Regions from separate parts of the Cryobacterium sp. TMT2-14 genome, predicted to be linked through region 1. Evidence: predicted binding sites of a transcription regulator. Region 1 holds the regulator's gene; the other holds the start of a gene.
What was found. The regulator LexA, encoded in region 1, represses DNA repair genes until DNA is damaged. The targets are predictions, from matches to a motif close to TCGAACANNTGTTCGA.
Positions count from the first base shown of each region.

Region 2: the regulator LexA is predicted to act here: its motif matches at 1,762-1,777, upstream of E3O28_RS05015 (DUF222 domain-containing protein).

Region 1 is NZ_SOFV01000025.1:37,184-45,165, reverse strand. It holds gene E3O28_RS09915 (ATP-dependent helicase) at 1-1,163, opposite strand, end outside; gene E3O28_RS09910 (SseB family protein) at 1,374-2,174, opposite strand; gene priA (bifunctional 1-(5-phosphoribosyl)-5-((5-phosphoribosylamino)methylideneamino)imidazole-4-carboxamide isomerase/phosphoribosylanthranilate isomerase PriA) at 2,158-2,904, opposite strand; gene hisH (imidazole glycerol phosphate synthase subunit HisH) at 2,962-3,594, opposite strand; gene hisB (imidazoleglycerol-phosphate dehydratase HisB) at 3,591-4,214, opposite strand; gene E3O28_RS09890 (histidinol-phosphate transaminase) at 4,241-5,320, opposite strand; gene E3O28_RS09885 (LysM peptidoglycan-binding domain-containing protein) at 5,370-5,726, opposite strand; gene lexA (transcriptional repressor LexA) at 6,010-6,714, shown strand; gene metE (5-methyltetrahydropteroyltriglutamate--homocysteine S-methyltransferase) at 6,908-7,982, opposite strand, start outside.
Region 2 is NZ_SOFV01000010.1:73,291-81,272, reverse strand. It holds gene erpA (iron-sulfur cluster insertion protein ErpA) at 1-164, shown strand, start outside; gene E3O28_RS05020 (MATE family efflux transporter) at 281-1,612, opposite strand; gene E3O28_RS05015 (DUF222 domain-containing protein) at 1,871-2,710, shown strand; gene E3O28_RS05010 (M13-type metalloendopeptidase) at 2,755-4,719, shown strand; gene E3O28_RS05005 (serine hydrolase) at 4,795-5,697, shown strand; gene E3O28_RS05000 (YbdD/YjiX family protein) at 5,788-6,021, opposite strand; gene E3O28_RS04995 (carbon starvation CstA family protein) at 6,018-7,982, opposite strand, start outside.

The DNA.
Region 1 (7,982 bases):
TCTTCGATCAGTGCGCGCTGCTCCTTGCTGACGGACCCGTGGTGGGCGCGGGCAAGCAGCGGCTCGGCCCCGGCGCTCTGGCCGCTGGCGCCCATGAGCGCGGCCGGCGGGCCGGGTGCCGCAGTGCCGACGGGCGCGAGGGCAGGCATCCGCTCGGTCATCACGGCCGGCATCGCGGCGGGCACGAGCTCGTCCTCGAGGCGTTGGGCATAGATCTCGTTGAAGCGCGCGGTCAGCCGTTCGGCCAGACGGCGGGAGTTGGCGAACACGATCGAGGAGGTGTGCGCCAGCACCTCGTCGACGATTGCCTCTTCCACATGCGGCCAGATGGACCCGGTCTGTGGGGCGGCGGCGGCCGTCGAACCCTCCCGCACCGGTGCCGGGCCGACCTGGCTCATGTCGTCGACGGGAACGACCACGCTGAGGTCGAATCGTTTGGTCGACACCGGTGCGACGATCTCCACCGGTGCGGACCCTCCGAGGAACCGGGCGACCTCGGCGGCCGGTCGCACGGTAGCCGACAGTCCGATGCGCTGGGCCGGGCGGGTGAGCAGGTCGTCGAGCCGTTCCAGTGAGACGGCCAGGTGCGCGCCGCGCTTGCTCGCCGCGACCGCGTGCACCTCGTCGATGATGACCGTGTCCACGGCGCGCAACGATTCCCGCGCCGCCGAGGTGAGCATGAGGAACAGCGATTCTGGCGTGGTGATCAGGATGTCCGGCGGCGTTTTGACCAAGCTTCGGCGTTCCGTGGCCGGGGTATCCCCCGACCGCACGCCGACGGTCACCCGGGGCGGGGCGAACCCGAGACGCTCGGCAGCCTGGACGATGCCCACCAGCGGGGCCCGCAGATTGCGTTCCACGTCGACGCCGAGCGCCTTGAGCGGCGAGATGTAGAGCACGCGGGTTCCCGGCGCGGTGACCCGGTCAGGACGCGCCGAGGCTTCCGAGACATCTGCGGCCTCTGCAGTATCCGCGGCCAGGCGGTCGATGGCCCAGAGGAACGCGGCGAGGGTCTTACCTGACCCGGTGGGGGCCACCACCAGCGCGTGCGAGCCCCGGGAGATGGCGTCCCACGCCCCGAGCTGGGCCTCGGTGGGTGCGGCGAAGGCCTGCGCGAACCAGGCGCGGGTGGCCGGGGTGAATCGGTGCAGAACCTCGTTCATACGACTATCCTCGCCGATCCGCCTGAGCCGGGCCACTCGAACCAATTCGACGGAGATTCTGAGCTAAAACGGGTCTTCCCGGATATCCAGGACCGATTTTGCCACAATCTCCGTCGAATTCGTTCGTGGCGTGGGCGGGGGCGCGGGCGGAACGCGGAGCGCGGGGCCCGGAACCCGGAGCCCGGAACCGCCGACGATGGAAGAGGCCGCCTAGGCGGAGGGCAGCAGCTGCACGGTGAGGGAGTCCACCTGGGTGGCGATGACGTCGCTCGATGACCAGCGAGCCGCGAGCCGGGCGAGGGTCGCGTCGAGCTCGATGCGGGTCAGACCGTCCACGAGCTCGAGACGCACAATTAGTTCCGGTCCGGCGAGGCGGGCGGCCGGGTCGCCGGGGGCCAGCTCAACCCCGAGCACACTCAGTTCGGTGGACACGGAGTCGGCAAAGGCATCCGCGACGTCGCGACTGGCATAGCTGGGGGTCCAGGGCAGGGACTGGGCGATGGCCCACAGGGCCGGGCGCCGCACCACGAACTCGGTGGGCGCGGTCGGATCGAGCACGACCAGATCGGTGTTCTCCTGAGCCGCGGCCAGCGCGACGCGCACGCCGTCGGCCGGGACCGGCCGGGCCTGCGTGTTCCACGCCGTCATCGCCGCGACCGAGGAGAACACGGGAAGCACCGTGCGGCCGTCGGGCCCGGCCACGGTGATGATCGACAGTTCCTGGGTCTTGTCGACGCGGAGGCCGGCCTCGGTGGTGCCCGATTGGCCGAGTTCGGTCACCAGGGGAACGAGCAGCCGTGAGCCACGGATGGCGTCGACCACCGTCTCTTCGCCGGCCTCCCGAGCCTGGAAGCGGCGCACGGCCGCCAGCAGCGGCTCGGGCGCGAGCCCGTCGTCGTCGCTGTGCATGTTGGGCTCAAACTGTCGTCCCTCCCACGGTTGCCCGGCGGAGTCGCCCCCTCCGGGTCCGCCGGGAAGGCCGGTGGAGCCGAGGTTACGCGCCCGCGACATCCAGCGCCTCGCTCAGGGTGAACGCCCCCGCGTAGAGGGCTTTTCCGACGATCGCGCCTTCGAGTCCGAGCGGTACAAGTTCGCGCAATGCGCGGAGGTCGTCGAGGCTGGAGATGCCGCCGGAGGCGACGACCGGTCGGTCAGTGCGCTCCATCATCTGGCGGAGCAGGTCGATGTTGGGGCCTTGCAGCGTGCCGTCCTTGGTCACATCGGTGACGACGTAGCGCGAGCAGCCAGCCTCCTCGAGACGGGCGAGCACCTCCCAGAGGTCCCCTCCCTCCCTGGTCCAGCCGCGGGCGGCGAGGGTGGTTCCGCGCACGTCGAGCCCGACGGCGACGGCGTCCCCGTGCCGGGCGATGACCTGCGCCGCCCACTCCGGGTTCTCCAGTGCCGCGGTGCCCAGGTTGATCCGGCTGACGCCCGCGTTCAGGGCCGCGTCCAGCGACGCGTCGTCGCGGATCCCGCCGGAGAGCTCGATCTTCACGCCCGTGACCTCGCGGATCACAGTGCGGATGACATCCGTGTTGTTGCCGCGACCGAAGGCCGCGTCGAGGTCGACGAGGTGGATCCACTCGGCGCCCTGGCGGGCCCAGTCAAGTGCCGCGTCGACGGGGTCGCCGTAGTTGGTCTCGGTGCCGGCTTCGCCCTGGGTCAAGCGAACGGCCTTGCCGTCGGCCACATCCACGGCGGGCAGCAGAACGAGACGGAGGGAAGGGGTATGCACAGTCATGGGTGTCCTCGGTTGGGAATGGTCGCGGCGACCGGGTCAGTCAGGGAAAAGTCAAGGTCAGTTCTTGACTGTGCCGAGCCAGTTATGGAGCAGACGGATGCCTGCCTCACCGGATTTCTCCGGGTGGAACTGGGTGGCGGTAAGCGGTCCGTTCTCGATGGCGGCCAGGAAAGGTTGTCCGTGCTCGGACCAGGTGAGAATCGGTTTCGGGAACGGCGGCATGACGTCGAGGGACCATTCCTGGGCGGCGTAGGAGTGCACGAAGTAGAAGCGCTCCTGCTCGAGGCCATGGAACAGCGTCGAGCCCTCCCCCGGCGTGACCGTGTCCCAGCCCATGTGCGGCAGCACCGGCGCCGTCAGCTGCGTCACGGTGCCGGGCCATTCGCCCAGCCCCTCCGTGTCCACGCCGCGTTCGACGCCGTGCTCGAACATGATCTGCATGCCCACGCAGATGCCCAGCACCGGGCGTCCGCCCGCGATCCGGCGGTCGATGATCTCGTCGCCGTGCACCGCCTTCAGAGCCTGCATGACGGCGCTGAACGCGCCCACGCCGGGCACGACGAGCCCGTCGGCCTCAAGCGCCTGACGGCGGTCGCCGGTCAGCGTCACCTCGGCCCCGGCGAGTTCGAGTGCCTTGACGGCGGAGTGCACGTTTCCGGTGCCGTAGTCGAAGACAACGACGCTGGTCACAGCGCACCCTTGGTCGAGGGGACGCCGGACACCAGCGGGTCGAGCGCCTTCGCCTGGCGGAACGCGCGGGCGAACGCCTTGAATTCGGCTTCGGCGATGTGGTGCGGGTCGCGGCCGCCCTGCACGGTGACGTGCACCGTGAGGCCGCCGTTGAAGGCGATAGCCTCAAACACGTGGCGCACCATGGAGCCGGTGAAGTGGCCGCCGATCAGGTGGAACTCGAAACCGGCCGGCTCGCCCTGGTGCACGAGGTAGGGGCGCCCGGAAATGTCGACGACGGCCTGTACGAGGGCCTCGTCGAGCGGCACGACGGCGTCACCGTAGCGGGAGATGCCGGATTTGTCCCCGAGAGCCTGCTTGATCGCCTGGCCGAGCAAGATGCCGACGTCCTCGACCGTGTGGTGCACATCGATCTCGATATCGCCGCGGGCGCGCACGGTGAGGTCGGTCAACGAGTGTTTCGCGAAGGCCGTGAGCAGGTGATCGAAGAACGGGACCGACGTCTGGATGTCCGACTCACCGGTGCCGTCGAGATTGAGCGACAGGTCGATGCTCGACTCGCTGGTCTCGCGCTGCAGGTGGGCGAAACGGGGCGAGGTGGTCGCGAAAGAGAAGCTCATACGACTAGTTTATTGGCCCGCGCCGTTCACGGCCGCCCAAGCGCCTCGAGGGCGTCGAGGAACGCCGTGGTCTCGGCCTCGGTGCCGGCGCTGACCCGCAGGTGGCCCGGGATGCCGACGTCGCGCACAAGGATGCCTTCCGCCAGCAGCGCCTCGAAGGTGGCCCGAGGGTCCTCAACGCCGCCGAACAGCACGAAGTTGCTCGCACTGCGCAGCGGAGTGTAGCCAAGCCGGGCCAGTTCGCTCACGATGCGGTCCCGCTGCCCGCGGATGTCGTCGACCATGGCAAGCATCGCGGGCGTGTGGACGAGCGCGGCGACCGCGGCAGCCTGGGTGAGCGCGGACAGGTGGTAGGGCAGACGAACCAGGCGGAGGGCATCCGTCACGGCGGGATCGGCGGCCAGATAGCCGACGCGCACACCGGCGAAGGCGAACGCCTTGCTCATGGTGCGGGACACCAGCAGGCGCTCCCGGCCGGGAAGCAGGCTCAGGGCGGTTGGCGCGTCATCCGTCCCGAACTCGGCGTACGCCTCGTCGACGACAACGATGCCGTCGCTCGCATCGTAGACGGCCGCGATCGTTTCCAGGGACAGGGGCGTGCCGGTGGGGTTGTTCGGCGAGCAGAGGAAGACGAGGTCAGGGGCAACCCGGTCGACCCACTCGAGCGCCGTGGCCGGGGAGAGTTCGAACTTTGCGTCACGACCGCCCGCGATCCAGCGGGTGCCGGTGCCGGAGGCCAGCAGAGGGTACATGGAGTAGGTCGGCGCGAAGCCGAGCACGGACCGACCCGGGCCGCCGAAGGCCTGCAGCACCTGCTGAAGAACCTCGTTGGAACCGTTGGCGGCCCAGATGTTCTTTCGGGTGAGGCCGTGACCGAGATAACGGGCGAGGGAATCCCGCAGCTCGGTGAACTCCCGATCGGGGTATCGGTTCACGGTCGTGACCGCCACGGCCAACGCCGCCACGATGTCCTGCGCCACCTCAGCCGGGATGCCGTGGGTGTTCTCGTTCACGTTGAGAGCCACCGGCACGTGCAACTGCGGCGCCCCATAGGGAGTGAGTCCGCGCAGATTATCGCGAAGGGGCAGATCGTTGAGACTGGTCACTCCCCCAATATTACCGGGGTGAGACCGGCGGGGGCTCGCCGCGGGTAGTTCACAGGTCGTTCGGAAGCGCCAGCCGCTGACCGGGCTGCACGCTGTCGGACGGCAGCTGATTGAGGCTCACAATCTCGGCGATCACCTCGCGCGGATCGGACGTGGGCGCGATTGTCTCGGCAAGTTGCCAGAGCGACTGCCCCGACTTGATGGTGACGTAGTCGAAGGCCGAGGCCACGTGAGCGACGGTCGAGTTCTCGGCGGCGGCGATGCCTCCGTTGAGGGCGACGGCCAGGGCCACGGCCACGAGCGGAAAGGCAGCCAGGGACGTGAAAACGACGCGACCGCGCCGGGTGAGTCGGAGCCGGGTGCGTCCGGTCGCGATGGGGGCGCCTCGTTCAAGTGCAGTGCTCATGTGATACCTCCTGTGAGAAGACGCATCCGACTCTCGGCCGGGAGAGCCGGATGCGAACTTATGTTCCGAATGTATATTCGATTATTCGAACAATCAAGCTTTATTCGGTAGTTTCTGAAATATTTATTCCGACTCACTCGAATACATGTTTGTATAATGAGCTCAACGCGGATACAGTTTCGATTGTTGATTGACACTCAATCAGGCACCCCCGACATTCGCGTGAATCGGCGGCATTCGCTGCTTGCTGCCAGCGCATCAATCAAAACGAGGAGCGACGAACGTGGCACAGAACACCAGCGGTCCCCGCGACAAGGGCGGCACCAGACGGCGCAAGAGCCTCAGCGAGAAGCAGCTCGCCATCCTCGACGTCATCCAGCGCTCGGTCAGCCAACGCGGCTATCCGCCGAGCATGCGCGAGATCGGCGACGCCGTCGGCCTGTCGTCACTGTCGAGCGTCACCCACCAGCTCAACCAGCTGGAACTGAGCGGTTACCTCCGCCGAGACCCGAACCGTCCCCGAGCACTGGAGGTGCTCATCGAGATTCCGCAGTCGCCCGAAGACACGACGGCCGGAGCCTCGGAAAGTTTCCACACCGGAGTGCAGGTCGGCGACGCCGCCATGGTTCCGCTCGTCGGTCGCATCGCCGCCGGCATCCCGATCACCGCCGAACAGCAGATCGACGAGATTTTCCCGCTACCCCGCCAGCTGGTGGGCAAGGGCGATCTGTTCATGCTCAAGGTGTCGGGCGAATCGATGATCGACGCCGCCATAATGGACGGCGACTGGGTCGTCGTGCGGCAGCAGAAGACCGCCGAAAACGGTGAAATCGTTGCAGCCATGCTCGACAACGAGGCAACCGTCAAGGTCTTCCGCCAGCGCGACGGGCACACCTGGCTACTGCCCCGCAACACCAACTTCGAACCCATCGTCGGCGATCACGCCGAGATTCTGGGGAAGGTTGTGGCAGTGCTGCGGTCGGTTTAGGGCATCAGCAGTCAAGCACATCAGCATTTCAGGCGGACTCTTGGTCTCAACGGTTTCGACCAGCGTCGTGGAGACGCGCGAGTGTTGAGTCACCATGGTTATTTCGGTCGGGTCTTGTGAGCCGGGTCTTGTGGGCCGGGCACGAACACTGTTCTTGGTGTCGTGCCCGGCTTTTGTGTGGGTGGAGGCGGGGTCAGGCGGAGACGGAGGAGGTCAGGCGGGCGCGGAGGATGCGGGTGGCGGCGAGCATGTTGTGCAGGGACTGGACGGTTTCGGTGTAGCCGCGGGTTTTGAGGCCGCAGTCGGGGTTCACCCAGAGCCGGGTGGCCGGGATGGCCGCCGCGGCGCGCTCGAGCAGGTCGGTGAGTTCGGACACGCTCGGCACACGCGGCGAGTGGATGTCCCACACTCCCGGGCCGATACCGTGGTCGAAGCCCTGGGACCGGATATCGCCCACCACCTCCATGCGAGAGCGTGCCGCCTCGATGCTGGTCACATCGGCGTCCAGGTTGCGGATCGCGTCGATGACCACCCCGAACTCCGAGTAGCAGAGGTGGGTGTGGATCTGGGTGGCCGCGGCCGCACCGGCCGTCGCCAGGCGGAAGGACCCCACCGACCAGTCGAGGTATTCCGCCTGGTCCTTCTGCTTCAACGGCAGCAGCTCCCGCAGCGCGGGCTCGTCGACCTGGACGATCTGAATGCCGGCCGACTCCAGGTCGGCGATCTCGTCCCGGAGGGCCAGGGCCACCTGCCTGGCCGTCTCGCCCAGCGGCTGGTCGTCGCGCACGAACGACCACGCGAGGATCGTGACCGGACCGGTGAGCATCCCCTTGACGGGCTTGGGCGTCAGCCCCTGCGTGAACGCCGACCACTCGACCGTGATGGGCCGCGGCCGGGACACGTCACCCCAGAGGATCGACGGGCGCACGCACCGGCTGCCATAGGACTGCACCCAGCCGTTCTCGGTGACCGCGAAGCCGTCCAGGTTCTCGGCGAAGTACTGCACCATGTCGTTGCGTTCCGGCTCCCCGTGCACGATCACGTCGAGGCCGATGTCTTCCTGCAGCGAGACGACCCGACGGATTTCGGCGCGCATCAGGTCCCGGTAGTCCGCGGTGCTCAGCACCCCCCGTACCAGCTGCGCCCTGGCCCGACGGATGTCCCCGGTCTGCGGGAAGGATCCGATCGTGGTCGTCGGCAGGAACGGCAGCCCGAGGGCCATCTCCTGGGCTGCCACTCGGGCTGCGTAGGCGCCCCGGGTGAAGTCG
Region 2 (7,982 bases), on a different contig from region 1:
TCGTCGTGGACTTCGACGGCGTCGGGGTCGTGCTCGACAAGATGAGTGTGCCGTACCTCGAGGGTGCTTCGATCGACTTCGAGGACACCATCGCGAAGCAGGGCTTCACGATCGACAACCCGAACGCCGGCAGCAGCTGCGCCTGCGGCGACTCCTTCAGCTAGAGTCGCCGCCGCCGTGCTTGGCCTTCCGGCGCCGGTCGCGGAGGCTGGCGCACGGGAGAACCTGCGCCCACTTTCCGAGCTGCGCCGCGGCCGTCAGCGCTGGGGCTGCCCCGATGTCAGCGGGCGCCGACGACCATCCACTTCGCCGCCCGGGCGCGCAGCCCGAGCGTCACCCCGCGTGCGCCGAGGTAGCCGAACGCGAACGCCGCCATCAGCCAGGCCAGTCCCGCTGGTCCCGACGGCGCCAGCAGCAGCACCGCGACGGCCAGCGGCACGAACGCGGCCAGGTTCACCAATCCGGTCAGGGCCAGGTAGCGCGCGTCGCCGGCACCGATCAGCACTCCGTCGAGCACAAAGACCACCCCGCCGAGCGGAACGGATAGCCCGAGCACGATCAGGGCCGCCGGCAGCAGGTCGCTGACCTCGGTCGCGTTCGTGAACAGTCGGCCGAGCACGCCGCTCGCGGCGATCACCAGCAGCCCGAGCGCGGACCCGCTGAGCACGCCCCATTCGAGGCAGCGCCTGAGCACCGCGCGCACCTCGGCCAGGTTGCCGGCGCCGAGGCCCCGGCCCACCAGCGCCTGTGCCGCGATCGCCAGGGCGTCAAGGGCGAACGCGAGCGTGGCAAACAGGGTCATCGCGATCTGGAAGGCGGCCAGCTCGGGAGAACCGAGGCTCGTGGCCACGAAAACCGCGAGCAACATGGCCGCACGCAGGCTCACCGTGCGCAGGAACAGCCAGCCGCCGGATGCCGCGCCCCGCAACATCCCGACCCGATGCGGGCGCAGCGGCGCACTCTCGCGGCGGGCGTGGCGGCCGACGACGGCAAGATAGACCGCGACCATCGCCCACTGTGCCACGACTGTGCCGAGGGCGGATCCGACGATGCCGAGTCCCAGGCCGTAGATGAACACCGCATTCAGCAGGATGTTGACCGAGAACCCGATCCCGGCCACCCACAGCGGGGTGCGGGTGTCCTGCAGCCCGCGGAGCAGCCCGGTCGCCGCGAAGACGAGCAGCATGGCAGGCAGTCCGAACATCGATGGGCCCAAGTAGCTGACGGACGCGGCGGTGACGGCGGGCTCGGCGCCGAACGCGCCGACGAGCAGGGGGGTGGCGAACCAGCCCGCAATCGCGAGCAGCACACCGAGGCCGAGGGCCAGCCAGAGTCCGTCGATGCCGACGGCGACCGCACGGCGGCGGTCACCGGCCCCCAGCCAGCGGGCCACCGCGGGCGTGGTGCTGTAGGCCAGGAAGACCATCAGGCCGATGATCGTTTGCAGCACGGCGCCGGCCAGGCCGAGTCCGGCCAGCGGAACGGCGCCGAGGTGCCCGACCATGGCGGAGTCGGCGAGCAGGAAGAGCGGTTCGGCGATGAGCGCGCCGACGGCGGGGATGGCGAGGCGCAGGATCTCGCGGTCGATGGGCTGCGGGCGGAGCACGGTGATGGTGATGCCAAAACTCTAGTTCAGCCCCTCCGCACCCGGTGTCCGCTTCCGGTGGTCGAGCCTGTCGAGACCCGGCGAGCCAATCTCCGCGCTGCCAGACAAGACTTCGAAACTAGTGCAATAAAGAGTCCATAGTAAGTGACAGACTATCAACTACCTGTACGACATCAGGTATCCTCGTACCATGACGAACCTCGCGGATGACCTCAGTCGGGCGGCCGATGCCGTCGCCCTGCTGGGCTCCTCGATCAGGCCGGCATCGCCGCCCGGGAGAAGCAGGCCCACGACGACCGCTACCTGAAGGTCTACCGGCTGAGCAACGGCAACGTGCGCCTGAACGGGCTCTTCGCCCCCGAAGACGGCGAGTTCGTGATCTCCACCTTCGACTCCATCACCAGCCTCCGCCGCGGCGGAGTGCGCTTCGTCGACCCGGAACGCGCCGCCTGGGCCCAAAAAATGCAGGACGACCCGCGCAGCACCGAGCAGATCAACGCGGACTCCCTCGTGCAGCTGCTCACAATCGCCGGCGAAGCCGACCCCGGCCCGGTCTTCGGCGGATGCCGCCCGGCGGTGCGCGTGATCGTGACCGAGAAAGTCCTCACAGCCGAACCCGCCGCGCCGGGTGCCGCCGAACCCGCCGCTCACGGGCAGATCGAAGGCAACCCGGTCCCCATCTCGCAGGAAACCATCGACCGGGTGCTCTGCGACACCGGCACCCGCGGCATCAAGTTCGACGACATCGGCCAAATCATCAACGTCGGCCGTGACGAACGACTCTTCACCGAGAAACAACGCGCCGCGATGGGAGTGCGCGACGGCGGATGCCGGTGGGTCGACTGCGACCGATCACCGTCCTGGACCGAAGCCCACCACATCAACGACTGGCTCACCGACAGCGGAGACACCAACCTCGCCGACGGAGTGCTGCTCTGCCACCCGCACCGGAACGCAATACTGGCTCCGGCCACCGGTGGAGAACGATCCGGAGCAGACACTGATCGCGCTGCCGAGCAAGGCGGTGGGGCTGTAGCTCCGGGTCTCGGCGCGCTCGACCAGCGGGCCGGGAGGTCCACCGCCATCCGTGTGCACACCCGATAGGTCTCTACCAGCTCGGCCACTGTCACAGCGAATAGGGTGGAGGCATGACTGACCAGGGGACCGCATCCGGAATCGACCGCGACGAACTTGACCTCGAGGTGCGTCCGCAGGACGACCTCTTCCGCCATGTGAACGGCAAGTGGATCGCCCGCAGCGAGATCCCGGCCGACAAGGCCCGCTGGGGCTCGTTCTACCTGCTCGCCGAGGAATCGGAGAAGGCCGTCCGGGAAATCATCCTCGAAGCCCAGACCGCCGCCCCCGGCACCGAGGAGCGCAAATTCGGCGACCTCTATGCCAGCTTCCTGGACGAGGACCGCGTCGAAGAGCTCGGAGCGACCCCGCTCGCGGCCGATCTCGCCATCGTCGACGCCGTCACCTCCATCCCCGAGCTGCTCGGCACCCTCGGCCGCCTCGAGCGCGCGGGCGTGCCCGGCGCCTTCGGTCTCTTCGTCGACAACGATCCGGGGGACCCCGAGCGCTACCTCGTCTTCGTCGAGCAGGGCGGGCTCGGCCTCCCCGACGAGTCCTACTACCGCGACGAGAAGTTCGCCGCGATCCGGGAGTCCTACCAGGCGTTCCTGACCCGGATGTTCGGCCTCGTCGGCACCCCGGATGCCGCCGGTCGCGCCGAGCGCGTGTTCCTTCTCGAAACCGAGCTCGCCACTCACCACTGGGACAAGGTGCGCTCGCGCGACAGCGAGAAGACCTACAACCTCAAGACCTGGGGTCAGGTCACCGCGTTGGCCGCCGGCGCCGACCTGCACCTTTGGCTTGACGGGCTTGACGGCCCGGCCGGTGCTCTCGACGAGGTTGTCGTGCGCCAGCCCAGCTTCGTGACCGGTCTGGCGGAGATGCTCACCGAGGACCAGCTCGAGGGCTGGAAGGACTGGCTACGGTGGCAGATCATCCGTTCCAGCGCCGCGTTCCTGTCGAGCGATTTCGTCGAGTCCAGCTTTGACTTCTACGGTCGCACCCTGACCGGCACTCCCCAGTTGCGCGAGCGCTGGAAGCGTGGCGTCTCGCTCGTCGAGGGGGCGCTCGGCGAGGCCGTCGGGCGCATCTACGTCGAGCGGCACTTCAAGCCCAGCGCGAAGGCGAGCATGGACATACTCGTGGCCAACCTGGTCGAGGCCTACCGCCGGAGCATCACCGAACTCGACTGGATGACCGCGGAGACGCGCGCCCGTGCGCTCGACAAGCTCGAGAAGTTCACCCCCAAGATCGGCTACCCGGTCAAGTGGCGGGACTACTCGACCCTTTCGGTCGACCCGGCCGACCTGATCAAGAACGTGCGCGCCACGAGCGAGTTCGAGTTTCAGCGGGAATTGGGCAAGATCGGCAACCCGCTCGACCGCGACGAGTGGTTCATGACCCCGCAGACGATCAACGCGTACTACAACCCGGGCTTCAACGAGATCGTCTTCCCGGCCGCCATCCTGCAGCCGCCGTTCTTCGACGATGCCCGCGATTCCGCCTCCAACTACGGCGCGATCGGCGCCGTCATCGGGCACGAGATCGGCCACGGCTTCGACGACCAGGGCTCGAAATACGACGGCACCGGGCTACTCACCGATTGGTGGACCGAAGATGACCGCACGGCCTTCGAAGAGCGCACCGGCTCCCTGATCGAGCAGTTCAACGCGCTCGCCCCGCATCAGGTTCCCGACCACCACGTGAACGGCGCACTCACCATCGGCGAGAATATCGGCGACCTCGGCGGGCTCTCCATCGCTTGGAAGGCCTACCTGATCTCGCTGGACGGCCAGGCGCCGCCCGTGATCGACGGACTCACCGGCACCCAGCGCTTCTTCCTCTCCTGGGCACAGGCCTGGCAGCTCAAGATGCGTGACGAGGAGGCCGTCCGCCTGCTCTCGATCGACCCGCACTCGCCCAACGAATTCCGCTGCAACCAGATCGTGCGCAACATCGACGAGTTCTATACGGCGTTCGGCGTCACCCCGGACGACGCTCTCTGGCTGGACCCGGAAAAGCGCGTTACGATCTGGTGACCTCAGCGCGACCGTAAGCCCGTGTCACCGGGGTCGAGCAGCCCGAATCTACGTAAGGACCTGCCCACTGTGGCCATGCCATCCCAGGACTCAGAGCGCCGGTCTCGCCACTCCTCGGCGCGCCGCGGCAGGCACGGCGGCGTGGACGCCACGGCGAACTTCGGCCGCGGGTTCCAGGCGCTCGGTGACCTCGCGGTCGACGGGGTGCAGGTCTCGGCCCGCGCCACCGATTTGGTCACCGGCCGGGTGCTGTTCTCCGTGGACGACCACGTGGTCATGCCCACCGCCGGCATCGGCACGGTGCTTCTGCTGATCGAGGTCGCCGCCCGGCTCCGCGACGCCGACTTCGGCGCGTACACGATCCTCGATCGCACCGTGTCCGATTCGGTCGCCGGATCCGGCCTCTGGCAGCACCTGCAGGCTCCCTCGCTGCCGATCGCCGACCTCGCTGCGCTGATCGGTGCCATCAACGACAACCTGGCCACCAATGTGCTGCTCCGCGCAGTCGGCCTGGACGCGGTGCGGTCCCGCGCCGAGCAGCTCGGACTCAGCCGCACCGCCCTGCTCGACCTTGTGCGCGACCGGCGCGGTCCCGATGACGCACCTCAGCTCTCGGTCGGCAGCGCCAAGGAGCTCACCTGGCTGTTCACGGCGCTGGCCCGGGGGGAGGTCGTCGATGCGGAGGCGAGTGAGCGCGTGCTCGGCTGGCTGTCGCTCGGCGCCGACCTGTCCATGGTCGCCAGCGCGTTCGGGCTCGACCCGCTCGCGCATCGGTCCGGAGATCACGGCCTCCTGCTGGTCAACAAGACCGGAACGGATGCCGGCGTGCGCAGTGAGATCGGCATTCTGCGCGGCCCGCGCGCCGGGGTGACCTACATGGTCTCGATGTCCTTCGCGGACACCCGCCTCTCGTCCCGGCTCGCGGTGCACGACGGGATGCGCGCGGTCGGCCTCGACCTGCTGGAATACGTGCACTGACCGGCGCCGCCGGTGAAAACAGGAAAACAGGGCTGCCCCCGCGAAGGAATCCTTCGCGGGGGCAGCCCTGGGCGATGGTGGCGCACCCGCTCAGCAGCACCGACCCTGGGGGTTGATGTCCTGGCGGTCGGTCTGGTCGCGCCAGAATTCGCGTTCCGTCATCATCACTGGTCCGGAGCAGGCGGCGGCATCCGGGTCATGAATCGATTCGTCGTGGGCCTCATGGTGGGCCTTGTACTTGTCGTAGGCGTCTTCACCCATGACCCCCCTCATGAACCAGGCGAAGCTCTTCGCGCCGTGGCGAACACTGGCGAGCAGATTCATCGGCGGGTCGTCCTCCCTGCCTTGTCCAGCTTGGCCTGGGCGATCTGGGTGTCCCAGCGTGCGGCCAGCTTCTTCTCTTCCGGAGTGGCTACGAAGCCGGACGGGGCGAACATCTGCGACGCCACCGCGTCATCCTCGTTGGTGCCGAAGCTGCGGGACTTGTAGGACTTCCAGGTGGCTTGCACGGCGGTGACCATCACGATGATGGCCAGCACGACGAACAGGATCGAAAGGACGCCCTGCACCATCGTGTTGCGCACGACCGCCTCCATCGCCTCGACGGTCTTCGCCGTGCCGAAGCTGGTGAGTCCCTCATCCAGAGCGTTGGAGAACGCTCGATTCTGGGCGAAGTAGCCCACGGCGGGAACGGTCGAGAAGATCTTCAGGAACGACGCGTAGATGGTCACGACGGCGGCGAAGGTCAGCGGCAGCGCCACAACCCAGAGGTACGTGAACAGCCCTCGCTTGGCCACGATCGCCAGGCAGACGGCCAGGGCGATGGCCGCCAGCAGCTGGTTCGCGATTCCGAACAGCGGGAACAGGGTGTTGATGCCACCGAGCGGGTCGGTGACGCCCATCACGAGCACGGCACCCCAGGCGGCGACCATGATCCCGGTCGTGACCCAGGCGCCCGGGCGCCAGGAGGTGTTCTTGAACTTCGGGAAGAAGTTGCCGAGGCTGTCCTGCAACATGAACCGGGCCACGCGGGTTCCGGCATCGACGGCGGTCAGGATGAACAGCGCCTCGAACATGATCGCGAAGTGGTACCAGAACGCCATCATCCCCGAGCCGCCCACAAGCTGGTGCATGATGTTGGCGAGGCCGACCGACAGTGTCGGGGCGCCGCCGGTGCGGGACACGATGGTCTCCTCGCCCACGTTCTTCGCGGTCTCGGTGAGCATCTCGGGGGTCAGGTTGACACCGGTCAGTCCGAGGCTGTTCACGAATGTGACAGCACCCTCAACGGTGCCGCCGGTCAGGGCCGGCGAGGAGTTCATGGCGAAGTAGATGCCGCGGTCGATCGACAGCGCGGCGACGAGCGCCATGATGGCGACGAATGATTCCATCAGCATTCCGCCGTAACCGATGAACCGGGTCTGGCGTTCCTTCTCGATCAGCTTCGGTGTCGTGCCGGAGGCGATCAGGGCGTGAAAGCCGGACAGGGCGCCGCAGGCGATGGTGACGAAGAGGAACGGGAAGAGCGAGCCGCTCACCACGGGGCCGCCGCCGTTCACGAACTCGCTGGCGGCCGGGGCCGAGATCTCGGGGCGGACGATGATGATGGCGATTGCCAGCATCCCGATCGTGCCGATTTTCATGAAGGTGGACAGGTAGTCCCGGGGGGCCAGGAGCAGCCAGACCGGAAGGATGGCGGCCACGAAGCCGTAGACGATGATGCCGATCGCGAGGGGCAGCGGTTCAATGGCGAAGAAGGTCGAGCCCCACTCGGTGTCCGCGATCATGCCACCACCGATGATGGCGGCCAGCAGCAGGATGAAGCCGATGATCGAGACCTCGGTGACCCGGCCCGGGCGGAAGAAGCGCAGGTAGACGCCCATGAACAGGGCGATCGGAATGGTCATCGAGACCGAGAAGACGCCCCAGGGGCTGTCCGCGAGGGCGTTGACGACGACGAGGGCGAGGATGGCCACGATGATGACCATGATCGCCAGAGTCGCGACGAGGGCGGCCGTGCCGCCCACCTTGCCGAGCTCGTCCCGGGCCATCTGACCCAGGGAGCGTCCGCCGCGGCGCATTGAAAAGAACAGCACCATGTAGTCCTGCACCGCGCCGGCAAGCACGACACCGACGATGATCCAGATCGTGCCGGGCAGGTAGCCCATCTGGGCGGCCAGCACGGGGCCGACGAGCGGTCCGGCGCCGGCGATCGCGGCGAAGTGGTGACCGAAGAGAACCCGGCGGTCCGTGGCCGCGAAGTCTTTGCCATCGGCCTTGTACTC